DNA from 4 places in the Enterobacter sp. UPMP2060 genome. Region 2 is predicted to be linked to each of the others. Evidence: predicted binding sites of a transcription regulator. Region 2 holds the regulator's gene; each other region holds the start of a gene.

Region 1 (3,119 bases), 330 kb from region 2:
GCGTAAGGCAACCAGGAACTTCAGACGCTGGGTGACCGGGATCATCGACGCGGCGACCAGCCAGGCATCTTCACATGAACGTCCGGTCGGGATCAGCACTCCGGTGAAACCGATTCGGTCCGCCGCCTGCGCAATCTGCTGCAGGTAGCCGTGGTCAACCGGGCGCGAGCCCTCTTCTGTACCAAGATAGTGTCCATCACCGTGGGTGGGTAAAAACCAGAAAAGATTCAGACTCATGATTTAGCTCCTTCTTTGCCTGCGGGCTGCCAGATGCGTTCGCGAATAGTGACCTGTTTTGGCACCAGGTGGTTTTGATAGAAAAGGTCAGCCGTTTGTTGCTGAAGCGCGGCGACGTGCGCGTCCACGGGCGTAATGGTGGTCGGCGGACGGTGGTTGAGATAGCTCGCGATCACCGGCTCAGGTAAGCCCATGGTTTTCGCCAGCAGGGCAATGCTCTCCTGACGCTGGGTCTGGGTCAGCGCATCGGCCTGGGTAAAGGTATCCAGTACGCCCTGGATAAATGCGCCGTTCTTTTCCGCATAAGGACGCGCGGCCAGATAGAACGAGCCGGTCTGCTTCAGCGTGGTACCGTCTTTCAGCACGCGAACGCCGCCCTGTAGCAATGCGGCGGAGTAGTACGGATCCCAGATGGCCCAGGCATCAACGTTCTTCTGCTGGAACGCGGCGCGGGCGTCGGCAGGCGTCAGGTAAACGGGCTGAATGTCAGTGAACTTGAGCCCGGCTTCCTGCAGGGCACGCAGCAGCAGGTTGTGCGAGCTGGAACCTTTCTGGAAAGCCACTTTATGCCCTTTGAGGTCGGCGACGCTTTTAATATCGCTGTTTTCAGGCACCAGAATCACTTCGGCCTTCGGTTTGGGCGGCTCAACGCCAACATAGACGAGGTCCGCTCCCGCCGCCTGGGCGAATATCGGCGGAATATCACCCGTGCTGCCGAGATCGATACTGCCGACGTTCAGGGCCTCCAGCATCTGCGGGCCAGCCGGGAACTCCACCCAGGAGAATTTGGTGTCCGGGAAGCGTTTTTCCAGAAGCTGATGGCTTTTCGCCAGCACCATGCTGACGCTGCCTTTCTGATAGCCAATGCGCAAACTTTCCGGAGCCGCTTCTGCGGCATGGGCCAGCGAGGTAAGCGCCATCAGACCTGCCAGGCCGATGCGGGTTAACGTTTTAAACATGTGCGACTCCTTGAGGCTGACCAAACGCCGGGGCCTGGATATCCCGGCGGTGCAGGGCATGCCAGAAGGTTTCCAGGGCAGTATCGAGGCGGGTTTGCAGGTTCGGCGTAAAATGAGGTTTATGTTGATAATCGATAACCTGGGAGTCATCTGCGAAAACGCCGTGGAGGATCTCCTGCGCTTTCAGCGCGTTCAGCACCGGCTTCAGGGCATAATCCACGACCAGTAAATGGGCAACCGTACCGCCCGTTGCCAGCGGCAGCACGACTTTGCCGTCCAGGGCGCGTTCCGGAAGCAGATCGAGCAGGGTTTTCAGCGCCCCGGAAAAAGAGGCTTTATAAATAGGCGTGGCCACAATTAAGCCGTCAGCGCCGTTAAGCTGCTCGATGAGCGTTTTTAGCGCTGGGCTGTCGAAGCGGGCGTAGAGCAGATCTTCAGGTTCGAAGTTATGCAGGTTCCAGTGGCACACTTCCACATCCAGGGCATTGAGTTTTTCGCGGGCATATTCCAGCAGGGCGCTGGAGCGCGAAGGGAATCGTGGACTTCCGGCCAGGGTAATGACGCGCATACTTCCTCCTTATAACCAATTGTTTGCTTTTATCTAACATTCATAACAATTTTCAGGAGTGTGACACCGCGCGGTTATTCCACTAAATGATTTATCTGCAATTAAAATGCGAAAAAGTGCATAAGAAATAGACGGGGGAGGTAAACGATTGCGTTTTACGCTGATTTTTTGCCGCAGGTCAATTCCCTTTCGCGCGTGGATCGCCCATAATCCCCTCCCGGTTTGCACACCGGGAATCCAGGAGAGTTCATGTACTACCCCTTCGTTCGTAAAGCCCTTTTCCAGCTCGACCCTGAGCGCGCTCATGAATTTACATTCCAGCAATTACGTCGTATTACCGGAACGCCGCTGGCCGCTCTGGTGCGTCAGAATGTGCCGGAAAAACCTGTGCAGTGCATGGGTCTGACCTTTAAGAATCCGCTGGGTCTGGCGGCCGGTCTGGACAAAAATGGCGAGTGCATTGATGCCCTGGGCGCGATGGGCTTTGGCTCCATTGAAATCGGTACCGTCACGCCGCGCCCGCAGCCGGGAAATGACAAGCCGCGCCTGTTCCGCCTGGTTGAAGCCGAAGGGCTGATCAACCGCATGGGCTTTAATAACCTCGGTGTTGATCACCTGGTTGAGAACGTAAAAAAAGCCCATTTTGACGGAATATTAGGCATCAATATCGGTAAAAATAAAGACACGCCGGTAGAGCAGGGTAAAGATGACTATCTGATTTGTATGGAAAAAGTCTACGCCTATGCCGGTTATATTGCGGTGAATATTTCTTCACCCAATACTCCGGGTCTGCGTTCCTTACAATATGGCGAAGCGCTGGACGATCTTCTGAGTGCCATTAAAAATAAACAAAATGAACTCCAGACGATCCACCGTAAATATGTTCCGGTCGCGGTTAAGATCGCCCCGGATCTTTCTCCTGAAGAATTGATCCAGGTTGCCGACAGTTTGGTTCGCCATAATATTGATGGTGTTATTGCGACCAATACCACTCTCGATCGTTCCCTCGTGCAGGGAATGAAAAACTGTGACGAAGCGGGTGGGTTAAGTGGACGTCCGGTGCAATTAAAAAGCACCGAAATTATTCGCGCCCTGTCTGCAGAATTAAAAGGACGTCTGCCGATTATTGGCGTCGGCGGCATTGACTCAGTGATTGCTGCGCGCGAGAAGATGGCGGCAGGTGCGTCACTGGTGCAAATCTATTCCGGCTTTATTTTTAAAGGACCGCCGCTGATTAAAGAAATCGTTACTCATATCTAATCTTTTCTCTTAATCAGACAACCAGGGCTTTATTTCCAGCCCTGGTTGTTTTATATTCCGTCACTGTTGCTTATTTAGTCATTATAGTCTTTTAT
Region 2 (3,119 bases):
CCAATCCCAAAAGCGCCAATCGCCAGGGCCAGCAGGGGAAAATTGATTTTCATGCGTCAACTCCGGATGCCGTGTCATGTGGTGACACAGAACAAAGAAGCAGAAAGCATAACATCAATCACAAAAAATGAGAAGTTAACAAAATGGCAAAAGATTTTTGCCAGAGAAGTAACAATCCGGGGAGTCGGGAGGGAGAAGGCTCTCCCTCCGCGTAAATCAGTGCAGCGCAGCCGTCAGACCGGCCGCAACAATCAGAGCCAGCACAACAATGGTGGTGAACAGCGAAAACTTAAGATCGGAACTCATCAATTTTTCTCCTTTTAATCCCCACACGAAAAGTGAGCTTGCTCATTTTTGCACAGATTACGTCAAAAATCTTCCTGGATTTATACTGATAACCACTTTACCTCTTCCCCTTTTCATCAAGATAGGACAAAATTCCACGCTAAATTTATTAGCGTACCGGCCATTGACCCCCTCCTGACGTCCCGTGTCGTTTTCCCGGCGTGCCGCAATTCAAGATTGCGAGATAAGGGTGAGAGAAGGCAAACGTTTACCTTCAAGTTTTTCAGGAGCTTAGGATATGGTCTGGAGTGACATTTAATGGCAACAATTAAAGACGTAGCAAAACGCGCAAACGTTTCCACTACAACCGTATCACATGTAATTAACAAAACCCGCTTTGTGGCGGAAGAGACGCGCAACGCCGTCTGGGCAGCGATCAAAGAGCTGCACTATTCGCCAAGTGCGGTTGCGCGTAGCCTCAAGGTTAATCACACCAAGTCCATTGGATTGCTGGCGACCAGCAGTGAAGCGGCCTATTTTGCCGAGATCATTGAAGCGGTCGAAAAGAACTGCTTCCAGAAAGGCTATACCCTGATTCTGGGCAACGCGTGGAACAGCATTGAAAAACAGCGCGCCTACCTGTCGATGATGGCGCAAAAGCGCGTTGATGGCCTGCTGGTGATGTGTTCCGAGTACCCGGAATCCGTGTTGTCGATGCTGGAAGAGTATCGCCATATTCCGATGGTGGTGATGGATTGGGGCGAAGCGCGCGCAGACTTTACCGATTCCGTTATCGATAACGCCTTTGAAGGCGGCTATATGGCCGGTCGTTATCTGATCGAACGCGGTCACCGCGAGATTGGCGTGATCCCCGGTCCGCTGGAGCGCAACACCGGCGCGGGCCGTCTGGCCGGTTTTATGAAAGCGATGGAAGAAGCGTTGATCAACGTGCCGGAAAACTGGATTGTGCAGGGCGACTTTGAGCCGGAATCGGGCTACCGCGCGATGCAGCAGATCGTCTCCCAGCCGCACCGTCCGACCGCCGTGTTCTGCGGGGGCGACATCATGGCCATGGGCGCGCTCTGCGCTGCCGACGAGCTGGGCCTGCGCGTACCGCAGGATATTTCCGTGATCGGCTATGACAACGTGCGTAACGCGCGTTTCTTCACCCCGGCGCTGACCACCATTCACCAGCCGAAAGATTCGCTGGGCGAAACGGCCTTCAATATGCTGATGGACAGGATCGTCAACAAGCGCGAAGAGTCGCAGTCTATTGAAGTTCACCCGCGTCTTATCGAACGCCGTTCCGTTGCGGATGGTCCGTTCCGCGACTACCGTCGTTAATCGCTTTACGGGGCCAGCTATGCTGGCTCCCGTAACCATTCCCGGTTCAGCGTTTCGCTGTCTCCCAGATAATCCAGCAGCCAGGCCATCGCAGGCGAGACGTCATTTTGCTGCCAGGTGAGGCAGCAGGCCGCATCCGGGAACGGATTCTCCAGCGTCAGCTCAACCCACTCTCCGGTATCGATGCGCGGACGCGCGAAATGAACGGGCACCATCGCGACGCACAGCCCGGCGCTGAGGCACGTCGCCGACGATTCCCAGTCAGGGGCCACCACCCGCCGCTGGTTGTCCAGAAGCCAGGTGATACGCTTGGGCAATGAACGGGACGTATCCTCCAGCACCAGCGACGGCCAGTTGCGCAGCGTGTCATCGCTGAGCGGCCCTTCCATCGCCGCCAGCGGATGATCGCTTGCCACCACGCATTTCCAGCTCAGCATCCCCATATCGCGAAAAGCGTAACGTCCCCCGACCGGGATCGCCTGCGTGGCCCCAATCGCCATCTCTGCCCTGCCGTCCGCCAGCGCATCCCAGACGCCGTTAAACACCTCCTGCGAGACCCGCAGCTCGACGTCAGAAAAATGACGGTAGAAATCGACGATCATCTGCCGGGTGCGTTCCGGCTTAACGATATTATCCACCGCGATGGAAAGGTGTCCCCGCCAGCCGTTAGCGATCTGCTGACACTGTTCGCGGGTGATCTGCATTTTTTTGATAACAGAACGCCCTTCCTTCAAAAACCACGCGCCTGCGGGCGTTAATTCCACATCACGATGCCGCCGTTCAAACAGCGGAACCGCCAGCCACTCCTCCAGCTGGCGCACCGTGTAGCTGATTGCCGAAGGGACGCGGTGCAGCTCCTGCGCCGCACCGCTAAAGCTGCCGTTACGCGCAACAGCATCGACCACTTCAAGAGAATAATCTGACCACATTTTCTGCCTGCAAAATTTTTGAATGCACCAGCCAAATATTAGCGTTTCACAAGCAGCTTTGCACTCCCTACACTCAGCGCCAATGTATACCTGCCTCCTCAGGAGAATAAAATAATGCAACCCAGGAACGGTTTTTTAGTCTGGCTCGGCGGCTTAAGCGTGCTGGGCTTTTTGGCCACCGATATGTACCTGCCGGCGTTTGCCGCCATGCAGGAAGATTTACAAACGCCGGCTGCCGCCATCAGCGCCAGCCTGAGTTTATTCCTCGCCGGCTTTGCCTTCGCACAGCTGCTCTGGGGACCGCTCTCGGATCGCTTTGGTCGTAAACCGGTGCTGTTGCTGGGCCTGGCCATTTTTGCCGTGGGCTGCCTGGGAATGTTATGGGTTCGCGATGCCACCTGGCTGCTGGTGCTGCGTTTTATTCAGGCCGTGGGCGTCTGTGCCGCGGCCGTGACCTGGCAGGCGCTGGTCACCGACTATTACCCTGCTAACCGCACAAACCGTATCTTCGCCACCATTATGCCGCTGGTGGGCCTCTCACCTGCCCTCGCTCCCCTGCTG
Region 3 (3,119 bases), 210 kb from region 2:
TGCTCTTTATTCTGTGCGCGCTGTTCAATGGCCTGTTCCTGCCCGCCTGGAAACTGTCGACGGTCAAAGCGCCGGTCCGGGAAGGGCTTGGCCGCGTCCTGCGCGACAGGCGTTTTGTCACCTATGTGTTGACCCTGACGGGATACTACATGCTGGCTGTACAGGTCATGCTGATGCTGCCGATCATGGTTAACGACATCGCGGGGACCCCTGCAGCCGTTAAATGGATGTACGCCATCGAAGCCTGCCTGTCGTTAACGCTGCTCTATCCGATTGCCCGCTGGAGCGAACGGCGTTTTCGTCTGGAGCATCGCCTGATGGCCGGGCTGTTCCTGATGACGCTGAGCATGATGCCGATCGGCCTGGTGAACTCTCTCCAGCAGCTGTTTACGCTGATTTGCACGTTCTATATAGGGTCGATCATCGCCGAGCCTGCCCGTGAAACGCTGAGCGCCTCGCTTGCGGATGCGCGTGCGCGCGGCAGCTATATGGGTTTCAGCCGGCTGGGGCTGGCGCTTGGCGGCGCATTAGGTTACGCGGGTGGCGGCTGGTTGTTTGATGCCGGCAAAGCGTTAAACCAGCCCGAACTCCCGTGGATGATGCTCGGCGTGGTGGGCTTTATGACGCTCCTTGCTCTGTGGTGGCAGTTCAGCCCGAAACGCAGCGCGAGCGGGATGCTCGAGCCTGGCGCGTAGCCTTTCCCTCGGGCGGGAGCCCCTCCCGCCCCACTTCTCAGTTTTTTCTGCTGGTTTCTGCCAATTCACACTGACATACTGGCGCAACAGGACAGAAGCGCCGATTTTTCGTTGAGGAACACTATGAAGAAAATTGTCTTTGCCGCGGCATTAGTAGTCAGCGGCCTGCTGGTTGGCTGTAACCAGCTCACGCAATATACCGTCAGTGAACAGGAAATTAATCAGGCGCTGGAAAAACATAACAATTTCTCTAAAGACATTGGCGTGCCGGGACTGGCGGACGCGCATATCGTCCTGACGAACCTGACCAGCCAGATCGGACGTGAAGAGCCAAACAAAGTCACCCTGGCCGGTGATGCGGATCTCGATATGTCATCCCTCTTTGGCAATCAGAAGGCCAACATCAAGCTCAAGCTGAAGGCCCTGCCCGTTTTCAACAAAGAGAAAGGGGCGATTTTCCTGCAGGAGATGGAAGTTGTCGATGCGCAGGTGTCGCCGGACAAGATGGCACCGGTTCTGCAAACCCTGATGCCCTATCTGAACCAGTCGCTGCGTAATTACTTTAACCAGCAGCCCGCGTACGTCTTAAGCGAAGACAAAAGCAAGGGTGAAGCTCTGGCGAAAAAATATGCAAAAGGTATAGAGGTGAAACCGGGAGAAATTATCATTCCTTTCACCGATTAACCTGAAGGGCGCTGCGGCGCCCTTTTTTTTACGGAAAAGTGTGCAAACGAAAACGTTTCCGCTTATGATTTGTGTCCGGCAAAAACAGCCATCCTTATGACTGATTCCTGACAAGCCGGAGCTTCCATGACTGCACAACCCCAGGTTCTTAAAATCCGCCGCCCTGACGACTGGCATATCCATCTGCGTGATGGCGATATGCTGAAAACCGTCGTGCCTTATACCAGCGAAATTTATGGCCGCGCGATTGTCATGCCTAACCTGGTTCCACCAGTCACCACCGTCGATGCCGCGATGGCCTATCGCCAGCGCATCCTGGATGCCGTTCCTGCGGGACACGATTTTACCCCGTTGATGACCTGCTATCTTACCGACTCGCTGGATCCGAACGAAGTGGAGCGCGGGTTTAACGAAGGCGTATTTACGGCGGCGAAACTCTACCCGGCAAATGCCACCACCAACTCCAGCCACGGCGTCACCAGCATTGATGCCATCATGCCGGTTCTGGAACGCATGCAGAAACTGGGCATGCCGCTGCTGGTCCATGGTGAAGTCACGCATGCCGAGATTGACATCTTCGACCGTGAAGCCCGCTTTATCGAGACCGTGATGGAGCCTCTGCGCCAGCGCCTGCCCGCGCTTAAAGTGGTCTTTGAGCATATCACCACCAAAGACGCGGCAGAGTATGTACGCGACGGCAACGATCTTATCGCCGCGACCATTACGCCACAGCACCTGATGTTTAACCGTAACCACATGCTGGTGGGCGGGGTGCGTCCTCACCTGTACTGTCTGCCTATTCTCAAGCGCAACATCCACCAGCAGGCGCTGCGCGAGCTGGTTGCCAGCGGGTTCTCCCGCGCGTTCCTCGGCACCGATTCCGCACCTCACGCCCGCCACCGCAAAGAGGCGAGCTGCGGCTGTGCAGGCTGCTTCAACGCCCCAACGGCACTGGCCAGCTACGCGACCGTCTTTGAAGAGATGAACGCGCTCGAACATTTTGAAGCGTTCTGCTCCCTTAACGGCCCGCGCTTCTACGGCCTGCCGGTCAACGACACCTTTATCGAACTGGAGCGTAAAGCGAGCCACGTTGAGGAGTCCATTGCGCTGACGGATGACACGCTGATCCCATTCCTGGCGGGCGAAACCGTTAACTGGACGGTAAAACGTTAAAAAATCAATGCCCCTTGTTGTCAAATCGATAATATGCCTGTATAAATAAACAGTATATTACACAGGGGGCATTTATGCGTATTGAAGTCACCATAGCCAAAACAACCGTTCTGCCTGCCGGCGCGCTTGATGCACTGGCAGGCGAATTATCCCGCCGTATTAACAACACCTTTCCCGACAACGCGGGTGCCGTAACGGTGCGTTACGCCGCGGCGAACAACCTCTCCGTCATTGGTGCTGCGAAAGAAGATAAAGATCGCATCAGCGAAATCCTGCAGGAAACGTGGGAAAGCGCAGACGACTGGTTTATCACAGATTAACACTGCTCCCTCATTGTGTTTTTTTGCCGGGTCGCCCCGGCTTTTTTTTTGTCTAAAAATCCTGCAAGTTCAAATTAATTCGGCATCTTCTTTAAAAATCGTGAACGAGATGGTGTTTTATTGTTCGAACAATCCTAAAAAGCAGAAAAATGTGTTGCCACCTGTTTATTTTTCCCGTTGGAACCCTTATTACTTGGTATACTGAAGATGCTTTCAGAAAAACATGCATTGAACCTCAGAGCCGTTG
Region 4 (3,119 bases), on a different contig from region 2:
GTGGTTACGTCGCGGGTCATCTTCGGCGTTTTACCGAGCAGCACGTCGAGCGGCAGATCGATCGGCTGGTTGTCAAAGTGGGTGTCGCTTAAGGAAAGGTGCTGCTCTTCGGTCGCTTCACCGATGACGGCATACGGCGCGCGCTCGCGGCGGCACAGCTCGTCAAACAGCGGCAGCTGGTCGGCAGCAACCGCCAGCACGTAGCGCTCCTGGGATTCGTTACACCAGATTTCCAGCGGGCTCATGCCCGGCTCATCGCTCAGGATGTCGCGCAGGTTGAAGCGCCCGCCGCGGCCACCGTCGCTCACCAGCTCCGGCATGGCGTTGGACAGGCCGCCCGCGCCCACGTCGTGGATGAAGAGGATCGGGTTGGCGTCGCCCAGCTGCCAGCAGCGGTCGATCACTTCCTGGCAGCGGCGCTCCATCTCAGGGTTGTCGCGCTGCACGGAGGCGAAATCGAGATCCGCATCAGACTGGCCGGAGGCCATCGAAGAGGCCGCGCCGCCGCCCAGGCCGATGTTCATCGCCGGACCGCCCAGTACGATCAGCTTCGCGCCGACGACGATATCGCCTTTCTGCACGTGATCGGCACGGATGTTGCCGATCCCGCCCGCCAGCATGATCGGTTTGTGGTAGCCGCGCAGCTCTTCGCCGTTGTGGCTGTCCACTTTCTCTTCATAGGTACGGAAGTAACCGTTCAGCGCCGGACGACCAAATTCGTTGTTAAACGCCGCGCCGCCCAGCGGGCCTTCGGTCATGATATCCAGAGCGGTCACGATACGCTCTGGCTTGCCGAAATCTTCTTCCCACGGCTGTTCAAAGCCCGGGATACGCAGGTTAGAGACGGAGAAACCGACCAGACCCGCTTTAGGTTTAGCGCCACGACCGGTCGCACCTTCATCACGGATTTCACCGCCGGAGCCGGTCGCCGCACCCGGCCACGGGGAGATCGCCGTCGGGTGGTTGTGGGTTTCCACTTTCATCAGGATATGCGCGGGCTCCTGATGGAAGTCATAGCGCCCTGCTTCGCGATCGGCGAAGAAGCGGCCCACCTCGGAACCTTCCATTACCGCGGCGTTGTCTTTATAGGCAGACAGCACGTGGTCAGGGGTTTGCTCCATGGTGTTTTTGATCATTTTGAACAGCGACTTCGGCTGCTGTTCGCCGTCAATAATCCAGTCGGCGTTGAAAATCTTGTGGCGGCAGTGCTCAGAGTTAGCCTGCGCGAACATGTAAAGTTCGATGTCGTTCGGGTTACGGTTGAGCTTAACAAACGCATCCTGCAGGTAGTCGATTTCGTCTTCTGCCAGCGCCAGGCCGAGACGCAGGTTGGCGTCAATCAGCGCCTGACGGCCCTGCCCCAGCAGGTCTACGCTCTGTACCGGGGCAGGCTGATGGTGAGAGAAAAGCTTCTGCGCGTCATCGAGAGAGGCAAATACGCTCTCCATCATGCGATCGTGCAGTTCAGCCGCAACCGCCTGCCACTGCGCGTCGCTCAGGGTAGAGGCTTCCACGTAGTACGCCACGCCGCGTTCCAGTCGGTTAATCTGGTTCAGGCCACAGTTGTGGGCGATGTCGGTGGCTTTGGAAGACCAGGGGGAGATGGTGCCCGGACGAGGCGTAGCAAGGATCAGTTTGCCGGTTGGCGTATGGCTGTTCAGGCTTGGACCATACTTGAGCAGGCGTTCCAGCTGTACGCGCTCCTCTGCATTGAGGGGGGCATTCAGGTCAGCAAAATGGACATACTCAGCGTAAATATTGCTTACCGGAAGGTCGGCCGCCTGAAAACGTGCCAGCAGTTTAGTGATACGGAAGGCAGACAGTGCAGGCGAACCACGCAGAATTTCCATCATAAGTCTCTCGTCTTCGAAGCGCCGGGGCGCTTACAGTGTGCGCAAGGGGGGAAAACGGGCGTCATTATAGAGAATCCTGAGCGCCGACGAAACCGTTTGCGTCGAAATAAAATTTGCACAGAGATTTAACAATAGATGTGACCTGTCTCTCTAATTGGTTGCCAAGTGGCGCAAGTTTACGCAAAATGCCGCTCATTCAATGGCAAACCTTATGATTAACATGGCTACAGCAGACTGAGGCAACCGGCGTCGCAGAGAATTAACTAATTGAAAAAATTAAAGATTAATTATCTGCTCATCGGCATTGTAACGTTGCTGCTGGCAGTGGCCCTCTGGCCTTCCATCCCCTGGTTCGGCAAAGCCGAAAACCGTATCGCCGCCATTCAGGAGCGGGGGGAATTGCGCGTCAGTACCCTCAACTCGCCGCTGATTTACAGCGACGTCAACGGCAAAATCATTGGCCTGGATTATGAACTGGCACAACAGTTCGCCGATTATCTTGGCGTGAAGCTTAAAATCACCGTCCGCCAGAATATCAACCAGCTTTTTGACGACCTCGATAACGACGATGCCGATATGCTCGCCGCCGGGCTGGTGTATAACAGCGAGCGCAGCAAGAACTACCAGCCAGGCCCGACCTACTACTCCGTTTCTCAGCAGCTGGTTTACCGCGTCGGGAGCCTGCGCCCGCGCTCGCTGTCCTCGATTAACGATCGGCAGCTGACGATTGCGCCCGGCCACGTGGTGATTGACGATCTGCGGGAGCTTAAGGAGAAGAAATATCCCGACCTGAGCTGGACGGTGGATCCGAAACTCGGCACGACGGAGCTGCTGGAGCAGGTAAAAGATCAGAAGGTGCCCTACACCATCGCCGATTCGGTCGCGATCAGCCTGTTCCAGCGGGTGCATCCTGAAATCGCCGTGGCGCTGGACGTCACCGACGAGCAGCCCGTGACCTGGTTTAGCCAGCTTGATGACGATCAGACCTTCTCTGCCGCGATGCTTGATTTCTTCAACACCATCAATGAAGACGGTACCCTGGCGCGTCTGGAGGAGAAGTACCTCGGGCACGGCGATGACTTTGACTACGTTGACACCCGCAGCTTCCTGCGCGCGGTAGATAGCGTCCTGCCGGACCTGCAGCCGCTGTTCGAAAAATACGCCCAGGAGATTGACTGGAAACTGCTGGCGGCTATTTCGTATCAGGAATCCCACTGGGATACCCAGGCCACGTCGCCCACGGGCGTACGCGGTTTGATGATGTTA

Evidence for each region. Region 2 encodes PurR, which represses purine synthesis genes. Its sites were predicted from a motif close to CANGCAAACGTTTGCNTG; they were not measured.
Region 1: pyrD (quinone-dependent dihydroorotate dehydrogenase) is a predicted target of PurR. The motif match lies at 1,902-1,919, and genes of this name have one in related genera.
Region 3: pyrC (dihydroorotase) is a predicted target of PurR. The motif match lies at 1,425-1,442, and genes of this name have one in related genera.
Region 4: purL (phosphoribosylformylglycinamidine synthase) is a predicted target of PurR. The motif match lies at 1,939-1,956, and genes of this name have one in related genera.

The regions. Positions count from the first base shown of each region.
Region 1 is NZ_JBSKJQ010000001.1:426,843-429,961, forward strand. It holds gene ssuD (FMNH2-dependent alkanesulfonate monooxygenase) at 1-237, opposite strand, end outside; gene ACWKXN_RS02015 (sulfonate ABC transporter substrate-binding protein) at 234-1,196, opposite strand; gene ssuE (NADPH-dependent FMN reductase) at 1,189-1,764, opposite strand; gene pyrD (quinone-dependent dihydroorotate dehydrogenase) at 2,014-3,024, shown strand.
Region 2 is NZ_JBSKJQ010000001.1:752,589-755,707, reverse strand. It holds gene ACWKXN_RS03740 (MFS transporter) at 1-53, opposite strand, end outside; gene cydH (cytochrome bd-I oxidase subunit CydH) at 217-306, opposite strand; gene purR (HTH-type transcriptional repressor PurR) at 604-1,629, shown strand; gene punR (DNA-binding transcriptional activator PunR) at 1,647-2,558, opposite strand; gene punC (purine nucleoside transporter PunC) at 2,673-3,119, shown strand, end outside.
Region 3 is NZ_JBSKJQ010000001.1:546,315-549,433, reverse strand. It holds gene mdtH (multidrug efflux MFS transporter MdtH) at 1-695, shown strand, start outside; gene ACWKXN_RS02680 (lipoprotein) at 819-1,379, shown strand; gene pyrC (dihydroorotase) at 1,506-2,552, shown strand; gene dinI (DNA damage-inducible protein I) at 2,627-2,872, shown strand.
Region 4 is NZ_JBSKJQ010000002.1:23,460-26,578, reverse strand. It holds gene purL (phosphoribosylformylglycinamidine synthase) at 1-1,853, opposite strand, end outside; gene mltF (membrane-bound lytic murein transglycosylase MltF) at 2,121-3,119, shown strand, end outside.